DNA from 4 places in the Paenibacillus enshidis genome. Region 3 is predicted to be linked to each of the others. Evidence: predicted binding sites of a transcription regulator. Region 3 holds the regulator's gene; each other region holds the start of a gene.
What was found. Region 3 encodes Rex, which represses fermentation and respiration genes when NADH is low (regulators of the CRP and FNR family bind a similar motif). Its sites were predicted from a motif close to TTGTGAAATATTTCACAA; they were not measured.
Positions count from the first base shown of each region.

Region 1 (5,922 bases), on a different contig from region 3:
TGTGGAGCAGGATTATTGTGCCAATCCTCCAATTCAAAGCATCGAAACAAGCATACAATGGATTAAGGAATACGCTAATCAGGGAGGGCAATTAAATGTCTAATACAGTAAAAATCGCAATTGTCGGATGCGGAGGCATCGCAAACGGCAAACATATGCCAAGCTTGTCTAAACAAGCAAACGCCGAAATGATCGCATTCTGTGACATTATTAAAGAGCGGGCCGAGGAGGCCGCTGCCCAATACGGCGCCGAAGGCGCCAAGGTGTATGACGATTATAAGGAAATGTTGAAGGATGGCGGCTTTGACGTAGTCCACGTCTGCACGCCGAATGATTCCCATTCCGAAATTACAGTCGCAGCGCTTGAAGCAGACAATCATGTCATGTGTGAAAAGCCGATGGCCAAAACGGCCGCACAGGCCCGCGAAATGCTGGAGGCGGCCAAGCGGACGGGCAAAAAGCTGTCCATTGCCTATCAAAACCGGTACCGTGATGACAGTCTGTATTTGAAGGAAATGGTTGAAAACGGCGATCTCGGTGAGATCTATTACGGCAAAGCCATCGCTCTCCGCCGCCGCGCCGTGCCTACCTGGGGCGTATTTCTGGATGAAGAGAAGCAGGGCGGCGGACCGCTGATTGATATCGGCACCCATGCGCTTGATCTGACGCTGTGGCTGATGGACAATTACAAGCCGAAGAGCGTCATGGGCTCCACGTTCCACAAGCTCGGGCAGCGTCAAAACGCGGCCAACGCTTTTGGCCCGTGGGATCCGGAGCAGTTCAAGGTTGAGGATTCCGCCTTTGGTTTCATTACGATGGAGAACGGGGCAACTATCGTGCTGGAATCCAGCTGGGCGCTCAACGTATCCGAGTTTGGCGAAGCCAAGTCGCTGCTCTGTGGCACAGAAGGCGGAGCGGATATGAAGGATGGGCTGCGCATTAACGGCGAGAAGAACAGCAGACTGTACGAAACCATGATCGATCTTGGAGCAGGAGGAGTGGCCTTCTACTCCGGTGAAAAGGAGACGGATGCAGACCGTGAGGCCCGCTTGTGGCTGGAAGCAGTGCAAAACGATACCGAGCCGCTGGTGAAACCGGAGCAGGCGCTTGTCGTTACGGAAATTCTGGAGGCCATTTACGAGTCGGCCCGGACAGGAAAAGCCGTGTACTTTGAGTAATGCAGGCCTGTTTGTTACAAATTAAGCAGCATATACCGGAATATGTACAAGGAGGAGTAAGGCATGAAGCTCGGAGTATTTATGGTATTGTTCGGCGACAGATCGCTTGAGGAGGCGCTTGATTTTGTGGCCTCCAGAGGAGTAAAGGCCGTCGAAATCGGCACGGGCGGCAATCCGGGCAACAAGCACTGCAGCCCTGCTGAGCTGCTGGAAAATGAAACGGCGCTTAAAAACTTCAAACAGGCGGTGGAATCCCGCGGCCTGATCATCAGCGCGCTGAGCTGCCACGGCAACCCGCTGCATCCGCAGAAGAAGCCGGCACAGTCGGACCACGAGGATTTTATCAATTCCGTACTGTTGGCGGAGAAGCTGGGGGTGCCTGTTGTCAACACCTTCTCCGGCTGTCCGGGAGACCATGAGGATGCCAAGTATCCAAACTGGCCGGTGGCTCCGTGGCCGAATGATTATCAGGAAATCCTGAAATGGCAGTGGGAGAACAAGGTCATCCCTTATTGGACGGAAACGGGCAAATTTGCGGCTGACCACAACGTGAAAATTGGCCTTGAGCTGCACGGCGGTTTCTCGGTGCATACGCCGGCAACCCTGCTGCGCCTGCGTGAGGCGGCGGGTGAAGTGATCGGCGCCAACCTGGATCCGAGCCATATGTGGTGGCAGGGAATCGATCCGGTGCAGGCGGTTCAAATTTTGGGCCGTGAAAACGCCATTCACCATTTCCATGCCAAGGATACGACGATTGATCCGGTCAATGTAAATAAATACGGTTTGACAGATATGCAGGACTATACGAAAATGCTTGACCGTGCCTGGCAGTTCCGGACCGTAGGATACGGTCATGATATGAAGACTTGGGCTGATATTTTAAGCGCACTGCGGCTGGTCGGTTATGATTATGTAGTAAGTATTGAGCATGAAGACGGTTTAATGTCGATTGAAGAGGGCTTTACAAAAGCTGTCCAAAATCTTCAGCCCATCATCATGGATGAACCCTTGGGAGATATGTGGTGGGTGTAAGTGGGTTTTAAACAATTAGGGGGAACAAGGCTTATGATCAACGTCACCATCTGGAACGAATATGTCCATGAAAAAATTCACGATGAGGTTAAAGCGGTATATCCGGACGGACTGCACAAGGCGATTGCCGACGGGCTGGCCGGTGAGGGCTTTGCCATCCGGACCGCTACGCTTGACGAGCCTGAGCACGGGCTGACTGACGAGGTGCTGAATACGACGGATGTGCTGATCTGGTGGGGGCATATGGCCCATGACCGTGTCAGTGATGAAATTACAGCCAAGGTCGTTCGGCGTGTCCAGCAAGGCATGGGATTCATCGTCCTGCATTCGGGACATTTCTCCAAACCGTTCAAGGCATTGATGGGAACCAGCTGTGATCTGAAATGGAGGGAAGCGGGAGAACAGGAGATTATCTGGTGTGTGAATCCGTCCCATCCGATTGCAGAAGGAATCGATTCCAAAATCGTGCTGGATCAGGAAGAAATGTACGGTGAATTTTTCGATATTCCAACACCGGATGAGCTGGTGTTTGTAAGCAACTTCGAGGGCGGAGAGGTGTTCCGCAGCGGCTGTACGTTCCGCCGGGGAAGCGGCAAGATCTTCTACTTCCGTCCCGGCCATGAAACGTATCCAACGTACTACAAGCCGGAAGTTCTGAAAGTAATCTCCAACGCGGTAAAATGGGCATATCCGGCGCACAACGCACAGCCCGTGTTTGGGAAGTCCGAGCCGGTGCGTCCTTTCAAAGAAATTCTGGTCTAAACAACGGAGCATATTATGGCGGAGCCCCAGGGGCCCCGCCTGTTTTTTTATATGCAGATTTGTGAGTAATGGCGAAAATACTCGCAACTCCTTTTAATTGCACATAAAATATGCTAACATGATATATACTAACAAAATGAAAGTATATGATACGGACTTGCAAAGAGGTGAAAATAATGGAGGGTCAACAGCAAGGAATGTGCCCGAGGTTTGAAACGGCATTTTCTTTTTTGGGAAAACGGTGGAACGGGCTTATCATCCAGTCCTTAATGAGTGGGCCGAAGAGGTTCAAGGATATCTCCAATCGGATTCCGTCCATGAGCGATAAGATGCTGTCGGAACGGATGAAGGATTTGGAGAGCGAGGGCATCCTGATACGGCATGTTTATCCGGAAACTCCGGTACGTATTGAGTATGAGCTGACACCCAAAGGTTGCGCGCTTCGTCCCGTTATGGAGCAAATCCAATTCTGGGCAGAAGAATGGGTAGAATAATCTGAATTAAATAGCGCAACACAACGGAGAGCCTGCCGAGGCTCTTTTTTGTTTTATTTGTGATTTTAATCACAAATAAAATTTAATCCTTTCGTTATACTTGCCTTAACGAGATTACAAGCGATGTTAGATACAAGGCTTAGAAGCAGCATCGCTTCAGGGGAGGCATTCACGTGAGTGGGACACGGGAGAAGCTGGTTGTCGTCGGCAATGGAATGGCAGGCATTGGAATGCTGGAGCAAATGATTAAGCTTGGCGGTCGTTATGATATTCAGGTTATTGGCAGTGAGCCGCATCCGAACTATAACCGGATCATGCTTTCCTACGTTCTTGAAGGCACGAAGACCATTGACGATATTGTCTTGAACGATTGGAGCTGGTATAAGCAGCATGGCATACAGCTTCATACAGGGACGACGGTGACGCGGATCGACGCTGAGGCCCGCAAGGTTCATACAGGGTCAGGGCTGGAAATCCCGTATGACAAGCTGATCATTGCCACAGGCTCGAAGCCGTTTATGCTGCCTATCCCCGGCATTGACAAGGATGGTGTTGTCGGTTTCAGGGATATTGCGGATTGTCAACGGATGAGGGAAGCTGCCTCCTCTTACCGCAAGGCCGCCGTCATCGGCGGGGGGCTGCTTGGTCTGGAGGCTGCGAAGGGGCTTGTCAGTCTGGGCATGGATGTAACCGTCGTTCATTTGATGGAGAACCTGATGGAGCGGCAGCTGGATCACAATGCCTCATCCATGCTGCAAGCTGAACTGGAACGTCAGGGCATCAAATTTGCCATGGGCAAACAGACCGTGGAAATAACAGGCGAGCAGCGGGTGAGCGGCCTGCTGTTTAAGGATGGCAGTCGTCTGGATGCGGATTTTGTGGTTATGGCAGTAGGTATTCAGCCGAATACGGCGGTAGCTGCCGGAAGCGGGATGAAGGTCAACCGGGGTATTGTCGTGGACGATTACATGCAGACCTCTCTGCCTGACGTATACGCCGTGGGCGAGTGTGTCGAGCATAGAGGTGTGTGTTATGGTCTCGTAGCGCCGCTGTTCGAGCAGGGCCTCGTACTGGCCAAGCGCTTATGCGGAGTGGATACGAAGCCATATGAGGGCTCTGTTGTGGCGACCAAGCTGAAAATTTCGGGCGTGGATGTCTTTTCGGCGGGAGAATTTATGGATACAGACGAGCATACGGTCATTTCGGCAAAAGACGACTGGAAGCGGACCTATAAAAAGGTGCTGCTGCGCGGCAATCAAATCGTCGGCGCCGTGCTGTTCGGAGATGTGAGCGAAGCCGCAAATCTGCAGAAGCTGGTGCGGCAGCAGGCTGAGATGAATGATGAGATCTATGGTTCCATTATGGGAACCGGCTGCTGTGGAGGCGGGGCCAAGGCAGCTTCGGTGGAAACGATGGCTGACGATGAAATCGTATGCGGCTGCAACGGGGTGACCAAACAGGCGATTGTGCAGGTGATTACGGAGCAAGGTTTGACTACTGTGGATGAGATTAAAGCTTGTACCGGGGCTACCCGTTCATGCGGCGGCTGTAAGCCGGTCGTGGAGGATATTCTCAAATATGTGCTTGGGGACGGTTTTGCAGCTGCGGCCAAAAAAGGGATTTGCGGCTGTACAGCGATGGGCCGGGATGAAATCGTGGCAGAGATCAAAGCGAAGGGACTGCAGACTGTCCGGGAAGTAATGCATGTGCTGGGCTGGTCCCAGCCGGAAGGCTGCTCCAAATGCCGGCCTGCCCTGAACTATTACCTCGGCATGATTTATCCTGATATGTATGAGGATGAAGCGGAATCCCGCTTTGTCAATGAACGTATGAGCGCCAATATTCAGAAAGACGGGACATTCACGGTCGTTCCCCGCATGTATGGCGGTGTAACTACGCCGGAAGAGCTAAAGCGGATTGCGGATGTATCGTTAAAATATGATGTCAAGGTCGTCAAGGTGACAGGCGGTCAACGGCTGGACCTGATCGGCGTGAAAAAGGAAGACCTGCCCAAGGTATGGGCGGAGCTGGATATGCCTTCCGGTTATGCATACGCTAAATCGCTGCGTACGGTGAAAACCTGTGTCGGCTCCCAGTTCTGCCGGTTTGGAACACAGGATTCCATGGGTATGGGAGCGCTACTGGAGCGCAAGTTTGAACGCCTTGATTTCCCGGCGAAGCTGAAGCTTGCCGTCAACGGCTGCCCGCGTAACTGCGCCGAGTCCTGCACCAAGGATATCGGGATCGTCGGCAATGACGGGGGCTGGGAAATCTTTATCGGCGGCAATGGGGGGATCAAGTCCCGGCTAGCCGATTCGCTCTGCAAGGTAAAGTCCGACGATGAACTGGTGGAAATCTGCGGCGCCGTCATGCAGCTGTATCGTGAGACGGCCAATTATTTGGAACGCACCTCTGAATGGGTGGAGCGGATGGGGCTTGACACCATCCGGGCCCAG
Region 1 covers NZ_JBHHMI010000044.1:1,389-7,310, reverse strand. The annotation lists gene ACE41H_RS24290 (sugar phosphate isomerase/epimerase family protein) at 1-103, shown strand, start outside; gene ACE41H_RS24285 (Gfo/Idh/MocA family protein) at 96-1,178, shown strand; gene ACE41H_RS24280 (sugar phosphate isomerase/epimerase family protein) at 1,242-2,210, shown strand; gene ACE41H_RS24275 (ThuA domain-containing protein) at 2,244-2,972, shown strand; gene ACE41H_RS24270 (winged helix-turn-helix transcriptional regulator) at 3,149-3,466, shown strand; gene nirB (nitrite reductase large subunit NirB) at 3,640-5,922, shown strand, end outside.
Region 1: nirB (nitrite reductase large subunit NirB) is a predicted target of Rex. The motif match lies at 3,524-3,541, and genes of this name have one in related genera.

Region 2 (5,922 bases), on a different contig from region 3:
CGGCTGTGATACGATCAAACCGTAAAGAGAAACGAAACAAATACAGGGAGGATGAGAACCATGTTGCAAATGAAAAGTTTCGGAAGCAGCGTTACCTGAGGAGCAATTGAGTGCATCGTTTAATGTGAATATTTTCACTAATGAATTCAAAATTTATTTAAATTTTGTTAAAAACATCACACTTGAGGATTTGGCAGGGTGCTAAGATCAGTTCATCAAGAGGAGCCAATCCAAAGTGATCAGGAGGATGAGGGGAATGGCCGTAAAAAATGAGGCAGCAAAAGCGGCGGAAACACAGCAGACGGCAGAGCAGTATATCCAGACATTGATTGACAAGGCGAATGCCGCACAAAAGGCGTTCATGGATATGACCCAGGAGCAGATCGACGAAATTGTGCAGGCGATGGCGCTTGCAGGCTTGGATAAGCATATGTATTTGGCGAAAAAAGCCGTTGAAGAAACCGGACGTGGTGTGTATGAGGATAAAATTACGAAGAACATCTTTGCTACCGAATATATCTACCACAACATTAAATATAACAAAACGGTAGGTATTATCGAAGATAACGATTTTGACAGCTTTCAGAAAATTGCTGAGCCGGTCGGCATTATTATGGGGATAACTCCGGTCACGAATCCGACATCCACAACGATGTTTAAAGCATTGATCTCCATCAAGACCCGCAACCCGATCATTTTCGGTTTCCACCCTTCCGCCCAGGAATGCAGCAAGGAAGCGGCCAGAATTTTGCTCGAAGCGGCTGTCAAGCATGGAGCGCCGGAAAACTGCATCCAGTGGATTGAAGCTCCGACCATGGATAAAACGAATGCTCTGATGAATCATCCCGATGTGGCGCTTATTCTGGCAACCGGCGGATCAGGCATGGTCAAAGCGGCTTATAGCTGCGGCAAGCCGGCGCTTGGCGTTGGTCCAGGCAACGTGCCCTGCTTCATCGAAAAGTCCGCCGACATCAAACAGGCCGTAACAGACCTCATCCTCTCGAAATCGTTCGACAACGGCATGATCTGCGCATCAGAACAGGCTGTCATTATAGAAGAAGCCATATACGACCAGGTGAAAAAGCTGATGACCGCCAACGGCTGCTACTTCGTCAACAAGGAAGAAGCTGCCAAGCTGACCAGCGGTGCGATGAATGTGGAAAAATGTGCTGTTAATCCGGCTATCGTCGGCCAGTCTGCTATGAAAATCGCTGAGATTTGCGGCATCACTGTTCCGGAAGGCACAAAAATTATCGTAGCCGAGCTGGAAGGCGTAGGACCGAAATATCCGCTGTCTGCAGAAAAACTGAGCCCGGTGCTGGCCTGTTATAAAGTGAAAAATGCGGAACAGGGGATCGAGCGTGCGGCGCAGGTCGTCGAATTCGGCGGCATGGGCCACTCTTCGGCCATCCACTCCCATAATGAAGAAGTGATCCAGAAATTTGCCAACCGTCTGCAAACCGGCCGCATCATCGTCAACTCGCCTTCGACCCATGGCGCCATCGGGGATATCTATAACACGAATCTGCCGTCCCTGACGCTGGGCTGTGGATCGTATGGGCGGAACTCGACCGCGTCCAACGTATCAGCAGTAAACCTGATCAACGTGAAAAGGGTGGCGAAACGTACGGTGAATATGCAGTGGTTCAAGGTGCCTTCCAAAATTTATTTTGAGAAAAACTCGACACAGTATCTTGCCAAAATGCCTGACATTACACGGGTGGCGATCGTTACCGACCCGATGATGGTGAAGCTCGGCTATGTTGACCGTGTGACGCATTACCTGCGTCAGCGCCAAAACCCTGTAGCGATCGAGGTGTTCTCTGAGGTAGAACCGGACCCATCGACAACAACGGTGGAGCGCGGCACGGAAATGATGGCCCGCTTCCAGCCAGACTGCATTATCGCGCTCGGGGGTGGTTCCCCGATGGACGCGGCCAAAGGCATGTGGCTCTTCTATGAATATCCGGATACCGACTTCAACAATCTGAAGCAGAAGTTTATGGATATCCGCAAACGGATCTATAAATATCCGCGCCTTGGCCAGAAGGCCCAATTCGTAGCCATTCCGACAACATCGGGTACAGGCTCGGAGGTCACATCATTCGCGGTGATTACGGACAAAAAGCTGGGCAATACCAAATATCCGCTGGCAGACTATGAGCTGACTCCGGACGTGGCGATCATCGATCCTGAATTTGTATATTCGCTGCCTAAAACCGCTGTCGCCGATACCGGTATGGACGTGCTGACCCATGCGATTGAAGCCTATGTCTCGGTGATGGCCAGCGATTATACCGATGGTCTGGCGATCAAGGCGATCCAACTGGTGTTCCAGTACCTTGAGCAATCGGCATTGACTGGCGATAAACTGGCGCGCGAAAAAATGCATAATGCGTCCACTCTGGCTGGCATGGCGTTTGCCAACGCCTTTCTGGGCATTAACCACAGCCTTGCGCATAAATGGGGCGGCCAGTATCATACTGCACATGGTCGTACTAACGCGATTCTGATGCCGCATGTCATTCGTTACAACGCCAAGAAGCCTACGAAATTCGCGTCGTTCCCTAAATATTCGCACTTTGTGGCGGATGAGCGCTATGCGGAAATTGCCCGCATTCTCGGTCTGCCTGCACGGACGACGGAAGAAGGGGTAGACAGCCTGATCGACGCCATCCGCAAGCTCAACAAAACATTGGGCATCGAGGAGTCGTTCCAGCAGCTCGGCTTTGACCCGAAAGACTTCGAATCACGTGTCGACTATCTAGCAGACCGCGCGTTTGAGGATCAGTGCACCACTGCCAATCCGAAGCTGCCGCTGGTCAGCGAGCTGGCCGAAGTGTACCGCAACGCTTTCTATGGGCGATTTGACCAATAATAACGGCTGATCTCAAGCAACCAGGCTCTCCCGATGAAGGAGGGCTTGGGCTGCAAATGGGCAGAAATAGACTATGTGATAAAAATCACTTATATTGTGATTTTTATCACATAAGAACAAGCTTCATTATTTTACAATGGAAATGTAAAGAGATCCTGAACAAAATCATGGAGGGATAGACATGTCGGTGATTGAGAGAGAAGTACAGGAACAGCAATCAGGATGGCGCGGGTTTAAAAATGGCAAGTGGAGCCGGGAAGTTAATGTCAACCATTTTATTGAGCTGAACATTACTCCATATTACGGCAATGAAGAGTTTCTCGTTGGCCCGACCTCTAATACGACGGCGCTTTGGGCGATTATTTCCGATCTGACCAAGAAGGAGCTGGCGAACGGCGGTGTGCTGGATGTGGATGTGAACACTCCTTCAACGATCACCTCCCACAGACCGGGTTACATTGACAAGGACAAGGAACAAATCGTCGGTGTGCAGACAGATGCCCCGTTCAAACGTTCCCTGCAGCCGTTCGGCGGCATACGGATGATGATCGATGCCTGCAAGGACTACGGCTTTGAGGTCCCGCAAAATATCATAGATATATTTACGAATATCCGCAAAACGCATAATCAGGGCGTGTTTGATGCCTATACGGATGAGATGAGAGCAGCCCGTAAGGCTGGCATCATTACAGGTCTGCCGGATGCGTACGGACGTGGACGCATTATCGGCGATTACCGCCGGGTAGCGCTGTATGGTGTGGATTTCCTGATTCAAGATAAACAAGAGCAGTTGAAAAGCCTTGAAGTAGATGCTATGAGCGAGGAAATCATCCGCCTGCGTGAGGAGGTGTCCGAACAGATCCGGGCGCTGAACGAGCTGAAGCAGATGGCAGCAGAGCACGGCTGTGATATTTCCAAGCCTGCCGTGAATGCGAAGGAAGCATTCCAGTGGCTGTACTTTGGTTATCTGGCAGCTATCAAGGAGCAAAATGGAGCCGCAATGTCTCTGGGACGTGTATCTTCCTTCCTGGACATTTATGTACAGCGCGATCTGGCTGAAGGAACCTTGAACGAAGAGCAGGCGCAAGAGCTTGTGGACCATTTTGTCATGAAGCTGCGGATCGTCAAGTTCCTGCGGACACCGGACTACAATCAGTTGTTCAGCGGCGACCCTACGTGGGTGACGGAATCCATCGGCGGCATGTCTGTCAACGGGGAAACCCGTGTCACCCAAAACAGCTTCCGCTTCCTGCATACCCTGTACAACCTGGGACCGGCTCCAGAACCAAACCTGACGGTATTGTGGTCCGAGAAGCTGCCTGAAGCGTTCAAAAAATATTGCGCCAAGGTTTCGATTGAAACGAGCTCCATCCAGTACGAAAACGATGACCTGATGCGTCCGATTTATGGCGACGATTATGGTATCGCCTGCTGTGTATCCGCCATGAAAATCGGCAAGCAGATGCAGTTCTTCGGCGCCCGCGCCAACCTGGCCAAAGCGCTCCTGTATGCCATTAATGGCGGCAGGGACGAAAAATCCGGGGCTCAGGTCGGACCGGAATTCCCGGCCATCACCTCCGAGGTGCTTGATTATGAGGAAGTGATGAAACGCTTCAAGCCGATGATGGAATGGCTCGCCAAACTGTACATGAATACCTTGAATGTGATTCACTACATGCATGATAAGTATAGCTACGAACGGATTGAAATGGCGCTGCACGACCGCGACATCCTTCGCACGATGGCCTGCGGCATCGCTGGTCTGTCCGTAGCCGCCGATTCCCTGAGTGCCATCAAATACGCGAAGGTGAAACCGGTCCGCAACGAGCAGGGCATTGCCGTCGATTTCGAGATTGAAGGGGAGTTCCCTTGCTACGGCAACAATGACGACCGTGTCGACAGCATCGCCGTTGGCCTGGTTGAAAGCTTTATGGGCATGATCCGCAAGCATAAGGCGTATCGTGATGCCATTCCGACGCAATCGGTCCTGACAATCACTTCCAATGTGGTTTATGGCAAGAAAACGGGGACTACACCGGACGGACGCAAAGCGGGCGAGCCGTTTGCTCCCGGCGCCAATCCAATGCACGGACGCGACAAAAAAGGTGCGCTCGCTTCGCTCAGCTCGGTAGCCAAACTGCCGTACGAACACAGCTTGGACGGCATCTCCAATACGTTCTCGATTGTGCCGAAAGCACTGGGTAAAGAAGAGGAAATTCGCAAAAATAATCTGGTATCCATGATGGACGGTTATTTCGGCAGCAATGCCCACCATCTGAACGTCAACGTGTTCGACCGGGCACAACTGATGGATGCGATGGAGCATCCGGAAAACTATCCGCAGCTTACCATCCGTGTATCGGGTTATGCGGTCAACTTCATCAAGCTGACACGCGAGCAGCAGCTCGATGTCATCAACCGGACCTTCCACGGTACGATGTAAGCAGACGGAGGGCAAGGAAAAATACACGCACAGCGGATGCGGACAGAAAGGAAGAGGCAGCATGGTCAAAGGACATATTCATTCACTCGAAACTTTCGGGACGGTTGACGGCCCAGGCATCCGCTTTGTGCTTTTTATGCAGGGATGTCATTTGAAGTGTCAGTACTGTCATAACCCGGATACCTGGGCGCTGGATGGTGGCCGTGAAGCGACGGTAGAGGACATTTTGGCCGAGATTGAGCCGTATTTGTCCTATTATCGAAACTCGGGAGGCGGGTTGACGGTATCCGGCGGAGAGCCTACCCTGCAGTGGCATTTTGTGGCTGAGCTGTTCAAGGAGGTCAAGCAGCGCTGGGGGCTGCATACCACTCTGGACAGCAACGGCTTCAATGATCCGGAACGGATTCGAGAGCTGCTGGAGCACACCGACCTGGTGCTGCTCGATCTGAAGCATATCCATGATGAGAAGCATATTAAGCTGACCGGCAAATCCAATGAACGTACACTGCATACGGCACAATGGCTGTCCGAGCATGGACGGAAAATGTGGATACGCCACGTCTATGTGCCCGGCATCCACAATGAGGAGCAGGACCTGCTC
Region 2 covers NZ_JBHHMI010000015.1:69,498-75,419, reverse strand. The annotation lists gene adhE (bifunctional acetaldehyde-CoA/alcohol dehydrogenase) at 257-2,878, shown strand; gene pflB (formate C-acetyltransferase) at 3,060-5,321, shown strand; gene pflA (pyruvate formate-lyase-activating protein) at 5,383-5,922, shown strand, end outside.
Region 2: pflB (formate C-acetyltransferase) is a predicted target of Rex. The motif match lies at 2,973-2,990, and genes of this name have one in related genera.

Region 3 (5,922 bases):
CGATCATGAAATGCCAGCAGAAACGTATTGGGACTTTTTTTTGAACCGTAAAGTAAAAAATGAGCCTTGTTAACCTATCGCTCTATCACTAGTATAAGCTTGAATATATTATATCGTATATCATATTTCGAAGGCAAAGTTTGAACAGTTTATAAGATATGTAATATTTTTCACAAACGGATATTTTAATCAGAAATATGCAAAAAGGCTCCAGCCGCAGCCGGAGCGATTCCGCTCACATATGATCAGGTTTCATGCGCCCTCCGTCACTGAAGGGTATTGGGAAGTTGAAAAGGAGTGCCTACCGGACTTCCGTCCGCAAATTTGTAAAATTGATAAAAATAGCTGTTGTTGCTTTTATAGAACAACTGCCAGACATATTCCCCGTTAAAAACACCGGGCAGCAGACGCACAATCTCAAGATCGGGATTTGCGGATATGATGGCTGTGCGAATCTGCTCCTCGCTTACTCCGTTTTGCAGCAGCTCACTGTGCACGCCCTGGGTTCCCTGCTGCGGGATGTCCGCCCCGTCCTCTACCCTTTGAAAAGGCACCCATACCATGATCTTTCTGTTTTCGGCATCCGTGCCTTCCACCACCCAATAGGTTTCGGTCCACACGCTTTTCCACGTCTTATCCGTTGCGGCCAGCCCCGCTGTCTGTTTCGCTTTCAGAATGGCGTCGCTCTCCTCCTGTTTCTGCCCCTGGGTTACATAGGAATAGTACAAGTAAAGGGCGAGCAACAGCAGGATGAAAATAAACACCGCATAGGCGATCATCGTTTTTCTGTTTTTCAATCCAAGCTTCCTTTCCGATGGTGTGGTTTGATCAGCGAGAGAGCAAGCCGGTAAACGCCGCTTGCGCTTCGTGCTTGATCCGCTCCTCATCCATGGTCAGGCATTCACCGTTCTTGACAACCTGACGGCCGTCCACCCAGACGTGCAGAACATCCTTGGCGCTGGCCGAGTACACAGCATGGGAAACCAAATCCGTTTTCGGCAGAAAATGCGGCTGATCCATATTCAGGGCAATAAAATCGGCCTTGTTGCCTGCGGCGAGCGCTCCCACTTCCTTCAGGGCAATCGATTTCGCACCATATTCCGTAGCCATGCGCAGGGCCTCGCCCGCCGGGACCGCCGTCGGGTCGCCTGTAACTCCCTTATGAATCAAAGCGGCCAACCGCATTTCCTCGAACATGTCCAGATTGTTGTTGCTTGCCGGACCATCTGTTCCGAGCGACACGATTACCCCCGCTTTAAGCAGGTCTGTCACCCGCGCTACACCGCTGGCCAGCTTGAGGTTGCTTCCCGGATTGTGGGAAACGGCCACCTTGCGCTCGGCGAGCAGGGCAATCTCTTCATCATTCAAATGGACGGCATGCGCAACCAGGGAAGGCCGGGAGAAGAAGCCCAGCTTATCCAGATGTGCAACAGGGCGAAGACCGTATTCACGCACGTTCTGCTCCACCTCGGCGGCCGTTTCCGACATGTGGGTGTGAAGCGGCAGATTGAGGTCATGGGCCGCCTGCACGAACTGCTCAATAAAAGCTGGCGGGCAGGTATACGGCGCGTGCGGAGACATCATGGCCGTAATGCGGCCGCCGGCTTGCCCGTGCCAGTTTTTCGCAAAGGCTACCGCCTCCGCCAGCTTGGCACGCTGCTCCTCTTCCGAGCATAGACCGATGGCGCCGCGCATCAGGCTGGCGCGGATGCCGGATTGCTCGACCACTTTGGCCACTTCATCCATATGGTCATACATATCCAGAAAAGCGGTCGTGCCTCCCTTGAGCATTTCAAGCACAGACAGCGACGTCCCCCAGTACACATCCGAGGCGGTGAATTTGGCTTCCATCGGCCACATCTTCGTTTGCAGCCATTCCTGCAGCACCATATCGTCTCCGTAGCCGCGCAGCAGCGACATGGCGGCATGGCCGTGCGTGTTGATCAGACCTGGCAGAAAAAGCAGTCCTGTGCCGTCTACCACCTCTGTGGCTTCCTCTCCTGCGGGCAGCTCTTCTCCGATATAGGTGATCCGGCTGTCTTCAATGATCATGTAGCCGTGGACAACCGCTTTTTCATCACGGTTCACCGCATATGCCCCATTTTTTATCAGCCATTTATTGGTCGTCATCTTCATTGTCATCCTTTCCGTTCTCCAGGTAATAGGCCAGGCTCAGCAGGTCTGTCGTAAAGTCCGTCGCATGAATGCGAATATGCGCAGGGGCTTTGATGATAGTTGGCGCAAAATTCAGAATCGCCTCTATCCCGCTCCCGATCATCTCGTCAGCCACATGCTGGGCTTCAAAATCCGGTACAGTGATAATGCCGATCCGGATGTGCAGCTTTCTGACCGTATCTCTCAGCTCCTCCATCGGCTGCACGGTCAGGGTGTTGATTTGCCGCCCGATCTTGGCTGGCGAGGAATCGAAGACTGCCACGATTTTCATATTATCCTTTAAATAAGCGTTGTAATTGGACAGCGCCTGCCCGAGATTACCAGCCCCCACCAGCGCAACGTTGATTTGCTGGTCTATTTTGAGTATATGGCGTATTTTATCGATCAGATACATCACATCGTAGCCGATTCCCTTGCGTCCGAAATCACCGAAATAAGCCAGGTCCTTGCGGATCTGCGCCGGATTCAGGTCCAGCTTCTGCCCCAGCTCCTGGGATGAAACCGTGGTGACCTCCCGTTTATGAAGCTCGTTCAGGTAGCGCAGGTAGACGGGCAGCCTGCGCACCACAGCTTCGGATATTTTATCTGCTTTCATGCATAATCCTCCTAAATTCACGGACTAATGAATCGTAATGAGCTTAGCTGCCCGCTTCCGTATGAAGCCATTCGGAAATCCGGGGCACCATCTGCTCGGTCTGCATATGCTCTATTTTCGGTCCCGGCAGTGAGTAGAGGAAGTGCTTTCCGTAATAAGATTCGATGACACGGGTATCATACACGATGACTACTCCACGGTCCTTGGCCGTACGGACGAGGCGTCCGAAGCCCTGCTTGAAGCGGATGACCGCCTGCGGCACGGACAGTTTCATGAACGGGTTCTTCTTCTGCTCCTGGAGCAGTTCGCTCTTCGCCTCCAGCAACGGGCTGTTCGGCGGCTGAAAAGGCAGTCTGACAATAGCCAGACAGGTCAAAGCCTCTCCGGGAATATCGACACCCTCCCAGAAGCTGCTTGTACCGAGCAGCACGGACGCCTTGGCTTCCTGAAACCTTCGTGTCAGCTTGCTGCGGCTGCCGCTATCCATACCCTGCCCCAGCACCGTAATTTTACTCGAAGCAAGCGCCTCCTTCAGCGGCTCGTATACCTGCTTGAGCATCCGGTACGAGGTAAAGAGGACAAGCATCCGTCCCTGAGTTACCTCAGCCGCGCTGCGGAGCGAGTCCACGAGCATGTCCACGAACCTGGCGTCCCCCACGCTTCCTTTTACGCTCGGAAAATCCCGCGGGATGACAAGCAGCGCCTGCTCCCGATAGTTGAACGGGGAAGGCAGCAGGGAGGTAAGCAGACCGCCCTCCTCCGCAGCCTCCTGAAGACCGAGCTGGTCGATCATATATTGGAATGATTTGTCTACGGACAAGGTTGCGGAGGTGAGCACAACGCTTTTTTTCTTGTCAAAAAACATCTCCTTCAACTGCTGGCTGACATCCACCGGCACGGCGTAAAACTGCAACGATTTCCCTTTAAATTGGCCGCTGGCTTCAAGCCAGTATACAGTGGTCAGATCATCCATTTTGATAAAAAAGCGCAGGCTGTCACGGAAGGCAGCCAAATCTTTAACCAGCCCTGTAATATCGGTTACCAGACTCTCGGAACCGTAATCGTCCTGCTCGTCCTTGATTTCCTGCAACATTTTGTCTCCCTTGCGGACGATCTCGCCAAGCGCAACATAAATCTGATTTTCCAGTTGCTCCGCCTCCGTCCAACCCTTTGGTTTATCGGAAGGCTTGAGACGAGCCGAGAACTGTCCGGTCTCCCCCGGGGGAGCGTCACTCCGTTCAGGCAGCATGCCGAAAAGCATATCGCTGAGCTTATCCCAGGTCTCCTTAACCTCCACCATCGCCGGATACAGGCTGTCGATCACATACGCCCATTCCGTGGCCTTCTCGTGCCCGGAAGACATAAGCTGCTGGCGCAGGACGGGCAGCTGCCCGTTCTTGCTGTCCTTGAACAAACGGGTCAGCGCATGGACGAACGTGAAATATTTCATATGCATGCCCAGATGCTTGCCTGCCACCTCTTCCAGATGATGCGCCTCGTCAATAATCAGATGCTCATATGCGGGAAGCAGTTGATGGCTGGCTTTGACATCCGTGAACAGCTTGGAGTGGTTGGTGACCACAACATCTGCGGTTCCGGCTTCCTGGCGTGCTCTATGGTAATAACATTTGCGGAACCATGGGCATTGTCTGCCAAGGCAGGAGTCGGAGTCGCTGGCCACCGTTTCCCAGAAGTCCCCGCCACGGCTGCCGAGGTTCAGTTCCTCATCATCCCCGGTTTCGGTTTGCGCAAGCCACACTATCATCTGTGCAGCTGTGAGCAAATCTTCCTTCGGGGTTACGAAATCTCTTCTGTTTATTTTATGTTCAAATTTACGCAGACACAAATAATGGCCCCTGCCCTTGAACACGGCCGCCCGGAAAGGAAACGGGACCGCGCGTGTGAGCAGCGGAATATCCCTTTCCCGCAGCTGCTCCTGCAGGTTGATGGTGTGGGTGCTGATCATCACTTTTTCCCCGTTCCTGACGCTGTGATACAGCGAGGGGAGCATATATCCAAGTGATTTCCCCGTACCGGTTCCAGCCTCAATGAGCAAATGTTTCTCTTCACTGAGCGCCGTCATGACGCTCTCGATCATCTGGTTCTGCGACTCCCGCGCCTCGTAATGGGATAGGGACGTCCGCAGCCGCTCCTGCACTTGCTCCATGTACTCGTCAAAGCTCACGCCTGACAACGGATTATCGCCAGGCTCGCTGCGTGGCGGCTCAATATCCGTCCAGTCATCCACTTTAAGGGCAAACTGGCGGTAATACGTATGCCCCTCCAGCTCCTGCACCGGCTCTCTTTCCTTCTGCTCCCTGATTCCGTCGAAAAACCAGGCCAGGTCGCTGTCCTCCTCCGCGAACAAATCACTAAGCCTCTGTACGGCAAGAACCGGGAGGGCATTCAACTCATCAAGGCATTTGAGAAATACCTCAGCCGTAACAAGCGCGTCGCTGTCCGCCTGGTGCGGACGGTCATGAACGATCCCGAAATCGGCCGCGACAAAGCCCAGCTGATAGGAGGATAAGGACGGAAACAGAATCTTGAGAAAGTCCATCGTATCCAGAATACGCCCGCTGAAAGGCAAGTATCCGCAGCGGTCAAGGGCATTTTGCAAAAAGTTAAAGTCAAATGCGACGTTATGTCCAACGAGCACAACATCATTCAGCAGGGGGACAAGTTCGACCATCATGTCCTCCAGAGAAGGACCGTTCTCTACATCCGCGTCCGTGATGCCCGTTAATCCCGTAATAAAGGGCGGAATCGGCCTTCCCGGATTGACATAGGAAGCATATACCTGTGAAATGCTGTAATCATGATCTATAATAGCCAGTCCGACCTGAATGATATCATCGGCAGACTGGGTTCCTGTCGTTTCAAAATCCAATACGGCAAACTTCATCTTGAGCCTGATCCCCTCATTCAGTCTTTGAGTTTATTTGAAACAATGAACCGGGTGGGATAACCCGGTCTGTAATACATACAGCATATCAGAAGATGGGCTCTTTGAACATGAAACAAGCAAAAAGCGATGCACGCAGGCATCGCTCATTAGGCGTTACGTTTCACATATAGGCCATGAAATGGCTGCTGTAGCGCAGTCGCCCGGGGTCCGAGCGGTATGTCTCCATATTATGGCGCGCTTCATT
Region 3 covers NZ_JBHHMI010000002.1:289,031-294,952, forward strand. The annotation lists gene ACE41H_RS03900 (cell wall elongation regulator TseB-like domain-containing protein) at 267-797, opposite strand; gene ACE41H_RS03905 (amidohydrolase) at 829-2,130, opposite strand; gene ACE41H_RS03910 (redox-sensing transcriptional repressor Rex) at 2,117-2,770, opposite strand; gene dinG (ATP-dependent DNA helicase DinG, 3'-5' exoribonuclease type) at 2,814-5,675, opposite strand; gene ACE41H_RS03920 (hypothetical protein) at 5,839-5,922, opposite strand, start outside.

Region 4 (5,922 bases), on a different contig from region 3:
TACAGAGCCGGGCCCTCCTTCAATCCCTCTGCTTGGGTCCGTGTTGCCTGCCGAAAATTCGGGAAATATTTGCGCATCCCGCCATGCCTGCACAATCGGCCGGAACCATTCGTCTATCCCGGGCCCGCCGCCCCATGAGTTGTTGATGACATCAGGGGCCATCTCTGGATGCAGATTGCCTTCGGAATCAACAGGGGCAAGCAGCCATTGCCCGCCCTCCAGAATGATGGCATCGCTGGAAGACGGATTGAATATCCGTACGGCAATCCACTTGGCTCCAGGCGCAACCCCGATATGATTCTGCCCGTTTTCCTCGGCCCCGACCATGCTGCCCATCGTATGCGTCCCATGGCCGTTCGTATCTGCCGGCAGATCAGCACCGCTATGAGGATCGAACCAGTTGAGCTCAGCATCTGCAATATTGCCTGCAGCATCATATCCGCGCCACTTGCTGCTCAGTGCCGGGTGGGAGAGCTCTACCCCGGTATCCATATTGGCTACCACGATCCCCGTGCCATCAATGCCTTTTTCCCATACCTCGGGGGCATTGATTTGAGCAATATTCCATTCGACTGTCTCGGGATCAACCTCGGTGGTCTTAAGCCCAGCCGAATCAACTGCTGAAATACGGTCCTCATCCAGTACAGCCGGTACCCCTTCTGCGGAACCAGCTGCTCCCTTGGTATCAGCCTCAACCGCAGATTCGTCCTTGACTTCAACTGCGCCGGGAGCCGGGGCATGCAAATACCGGGTTTCGTTCGGCAAAATTTTCTCTACTTCCGGCTGCAGGGCGATTTGCTCCATCACTTCCTTGGTGCTCGTAACCGCCATGGAATTCACGATAAAGAAGCTTTTATATTCCTGAACGCTTCCCTTGGCCTGCTCCTTCTGCAAAAATTCCTCCAATCCGTACTGCGTGCGGGAAGCCGTCTCTCGGAGAGAACTGACTACAGAGCTTCTTACGGAAAGCTTCGCCGCAGACGGGGTTTCACGCGTCAGCGTCGATCTCTGCAAGGCCTTCTCGGACACGGCCGCGGTATCGGTTTGTTCCTTCATTTTGACCAGATAGGTCACGAACTTGTCCTCTTCAAACTGCTGTGTCAGCTTGGAAGCAACCTTGGGTTCTGCCACAGCAGCCGAGGAATCGGATTTCATGCTCAGATAAGGTCTGTCGGACGTCGTCTCGGCATAAGCCGGCTGTATCAGCGAAAATGTCATGAGGATGGCCACTCCAACGGTAAAGGGCTTGTTTCTTTTACGGAATTTAAACAAACTTCTCCACTCCTTTTACTTGGATTATGACAAATGACATGTTCCGGCGTGCAGGTCATTCTTTGCCTGAATCACCTCCTTCAAGAGTCTATGAATTTGTCAAATAGAGTTGAAGCATTGAGAGCCGATCATGGAGGGAAATACTGAGAGAAGAAAAAGAAGAGTTGAAAAGGTGAAAGTTTGGAAATGAAAAGATGAAATTGGAAAATTCAGTTACCACTAAAGTCAGTATAGTTATCATGTTGACACCAGGCAAGCTCTATTTTGGAAATTTATATGATTTTGATACTTTTTTCTCATTTTATAATGATCATAAAGACCTATAAAAGGGGTGTTTTTCTACACTTCACTCTCATTTTTCGTAGGAATTATGACGAAAGAAGGCTCCCTTCACGCAAATTCTCAGTGCGCTATGGAAGCCGAATAGAAATTTTCTATCTTCATTCGTTATTTTCTATAACATCATCATTCCATCGAAAACAACCGTCAAACAAACTCGAATTTTAGTTAGCGTATCCGGTGTGTGCGGGGTTTCTCCACTTGCACGGCCGTCTGTGACGAGCTTTGTTGACGAAAAGCCTGCAGTGCAGACGCAAGGCTTCCCTGTCCGCGGATATACAATATTCCCGCCAGAAGGATGCCCGTTCCCACAGCCATGATCAATGTGGTGAAAACCGTCAGCAGAAAGGTCAGGCAGAGCACTACAGAATCCCCATTCCGCAGGCGCAAAATTTGCATGAAATGTTGCCGTTCACTCATATTCCATGCCACCACCATCAAAATCGGGGCCATGCCCGCCAGCGGGATAAAAGACGCATAGCGCGCAAAGAGCATAACAATAAGCAGCACCACTACTCCGTGAATGATGCCTGAAAAAGGAGAAACAGCACCGTTTTTAATATTTGTGGCTGTACGTGCGATGGCCCCTGTGGCCGGAATTCCCCCAAACAGCGGGGTTACGATATTGGCAATCCCTTGACCGATCAGCTCCCGGTTGCTGTTATGGCGTGAACCGGTCATATTGTCTGCCACAACGGCGGACAGTAAAGATTCTACGCCCCCTAAGAGCGCGATTACCAGCGCGGAGGGCAGCATCATCAGCATCGTCTCCCATGTCAGTGCGGGAAAATACAGTCCTGGCAGCGCTGAACTGATAGCTCCATAGGCGGAACCGATAGTTTCCACCTTCCCCGGAAACAGCCAGACCGCAGCAGCGGTCGATAAAGCCAGACCAGCCAGGGAGGCCGGGATTTTCGACGCATATTTCGCCACAAGCAGCATGGCCGTCAGGCTGAGGCTGGCCGTCAAGATACTGTATAGGTTAAACGAAGGCAAGTGCAGCGCGATTTCCTTCATGCTCAAAATAAAGCTCTCATGCCGCTCGACGCCCTTCAGCCCGAGAAAGCTGGCGATCTGGCCGCTGAATATGATCACCGCAATTCCACTCGTAAAACCTACCGTGACCGGCAGGGGAATAAAGCGGATCAAGCTTCCGAGCTTGAATACTCCCATCAAAACAAGCAGTACGCCAGCCATAAGGCCCGCGATTAACAGATATTCATATCCATACTGCATCACGATCGCCAGCAATACGGGGATAAACGCTCCCGTAGGGCCACCGATCTGAAACTTTGAACCTCCCAGCAGCGAAATCAGAATGCCTGCAATAATCGTGGTGTACAGCCCGTATTCGGGCTTCACGCCCGAAGCGATGGCAAAGGCCATTCCCAGCGGCACCGCCACGACCGCTACGATCAAGCCTGAAGCCAAGTCTTTGCGCAAACCAGTTGCGCTGAAGCTCTCGTATCTTCCCGTCCACTTCATTCCGGATAACCTTCTTTGTCTCTTTTTTTCGCAGGAAAACGAAGGACCGGCCTCCGGCTCCCACAAGACCTAACTTTGAAAATAGCACTTACCTCCGCATGTCACTGTGATTTATATCACACCAAAAAAATGAATAACCAGGGCTGACATCTTCTACACATTGTCATTAAGAGGCGAATACGCAATGACCTGCAGCCGCGGACGATGAGTCTGCGGTTTTTTTATTTTTACACAATATGAAAAGAAAGGGAATTTCGTTTCATGAATGCAAGCCGCTGGCTGCCGTGAAAGAAGCAAGGTAATATATGATTTATAAGCAGATACAAAACTAATGCGGTTGGGTGGATGGGCCTGAGTGCTGTAGTGAAGGGGAGCAGCTTTTATGATTCATTTGGAGAGAACGGCAGGCCGGATCAGGCTTGTACTGGATGCTTATTTTATGGGCGAGGACGTGGTCGTGCTGCTGTCCGGGGGCGACCGTCCCCATTTGGGGACCATCACCGCAGGTGCCCGGCTGGAGCCGCTGCAAACGGTGCAGCTGCAAAACCACAAGGAGTTCTACATTACCGAGGAAATCGCCGTCCGCCTGCGCAAGCAGTTCCGCGGGAATTTCGCCATCTGCTGCGGCGCGCATTTGGACGACATTACTGCCGAGGAGATCAAACAGCTTACAGAAATGGGCGTCAGCCTCGGGGATGAATTGATCAATCTTCTGAACGGGAAATAAGCCTGACTGAGTAAGCCTGGGACTTCATAGCCATCGAGGCTGTCCGAGGAACCTTGCGAGTTGACGAAAGGCAACTGCGATTGGCGGAATGGTTCGTTCTCGGAGCGTTCAACCGCTATCGCACTTGTCCCCGCTCAACCGATTTCGGTTTTGAACTTATTTTTAATGAACACTTTTATGAACAAAAAAGCTGCCTCCAAGCTAATAATGCTTGATAGACAGCCTTTTACCATATTCAATTTACTCCTCCTGCCCGCTGATGCGTCGCAGGAACTGCACTGCCCGCGAACTGGTCGGATTGCCGAGCACTTGCTGTGGCGGCCCTTGTTCAACGATGTGACCTTCGTCCATAAAAATGACTTTATCCGCCACATCGGCGGCAAACTTCATTTCATGGGTCACGACCACCATCGTCCGCCCTTCGGACGCCAGTTGCTTCATGACTTTCAGCACTTCGCCGACAAGCTCAGGATCAAGCGCTGAAGTCGGCTCATCGAACAAAAGCACTTCAGGCTCCATTGCCATTGCCCGGGCAATACCGACTCGCTGCTGCTGCCCTCCGGACAGCTGATGCGGGTAGGCATCGGCCTTTTCAGCCAACCCAACCTTGCCCAACAGCTCCAGAGCACGTGTCCGGGCTTCCGTTCTATCCTTCTTCTGCACGGTCACAGGCCCTTCCATCACATTCTGTACAACAGTCATGTGTGGAAACAGGTTATACGATTGGAACACCATGCCTGTTTTCTGGCGCAAAGCCAGCACATCTTCTTTCTTCAGCTTCGCTCCAAAGCTCAGCGACAGCCCTCCCAGTCCAAGTGTCCCCTGATCAGGAACCTCCAGCAGATTAAGACAGCGCAGCAGCGTTGTTTTGCCCGACCCCGAGGGACCGATAATAACAAGCACCTTGCCCTTCTCCAGCGTCAGATCTACTCCCTTCAGCACCTGCAGCGGGCCGAACGATTTATGCAAATTGCGGATCTCGATCATCGGCACCCTCTCCTTATTTGACAGCATGACGGCTTGTCCGTTTTTCGAGATAATTCTGCAGCGCAGACAGCACCGAGCTGAATGCCAGATAAATCACACCGGCTTCAGTGTATACAAGCAGCGGTTCATACGTAGTCGCCGAAATCTGCTGTGACGCGCGAAACATCTCTATATAGGTAATAGTGGCTGCAAGTGATGTATCCTTCACCAGACTGATAAATGAGTTTCCGAGTGGTGGCACCGATACACGCGCAGCCTGAGGCAAAATGACACGGCGCAACGCCTGCGCCCTCGTCATGCCCAATGAGGAGGCCGCCTCCCATTGCCCTGTCGGAATGGACTGGATCGCAGCCCGGAAAATCTCCGAATTATAAGCCCCCACGCTCAGCGTAAAACCGATGATGGCGGCAAGAAACGGATTCAGCACAACTCCGATGGAAGGAAGACCGTAGAAAATAATGTACAACTGTACCAACAGCGGCGTGCCGCGGATGACCCATACGTAGAAGCGGGCGATCAGATTGGGGATCTTCCAATTGGAGAGCCGTACCAGTGCGGTAGCCAAAGCTAAGATCAAGCCGAGCGCAAAGGAAATAAGCGCCAACGGAATCGTAAAAGCAACCCCTGCTTTAAGCAGGGGCCAAAAGGAATCGATTAATATCTGTATTTTGCGATCGTCCATCAGCCAGACATCCTTTTACAGTCAATTCGCAGTCCCTTGAGGATCATCCAGGGATGACCCGGACCTTATTTGGAAACATCCTCACTGAAATATTTCTTGGAAATGGTCAGATAGGTTCCGTCAGCCTTCATATCGGCCAATGCCTTGTTCACGGCCTGCACCAGATCATCACTGCCTTTGTTGAACAATGCTGCGCTCTCTGCAGCATTGTCGGCTTCCGCAACCGATTTGAGCGGTACATCCGGACGCTGTGTCTTCAAATCCAGGAAAGACAACCCGTCATTGACGGTTGCATCAACACGCTTGGAGAGCAGCAGATCAATCGCCTGGTTGAAGCCTTCTGTACCTACGATTTCAGCGCCGTTACTCTTTGCAATTTCTGTCAGGTTGCTCGTCAGCGACTGTGCGGACTTTTTACCCTTCAGATCAG
Region 4 covers NZ_JBHHMI010000010.1:163,308-169,229, forward strand. The annotation lists gene ACE41H_RS13675 (S8 family serine peptidase) at 1-1,272, opposite strand, end outside; partial or broken gene ACE41H_RS13680 (SulP family inorganic anion transporter) at 1,861-3,096, opposite strand; gene lpdD (prenylated flavin chaperone LpdD) at 3,479-3,823, shown strand; gene ACE41H_RS13690 (amino acid ABC transporter ATP-binding protein) at 4,064-4,810, opposite strand; gene ACE41H_RS13695 (amino acid ABC transporter permease) at 4,824-5,492, opposite strand; gene ACE41H_RS13700 (amino acid ABC transporter substrate-binding protein) at 5,558-5,922, opposite strand, start outside.
Region 4: lpdD (prenylated flavin chaperone LpdD) is a predicted target of Rex. The motif match lies at 3,201-3,218, and genes of this name have one in related genera.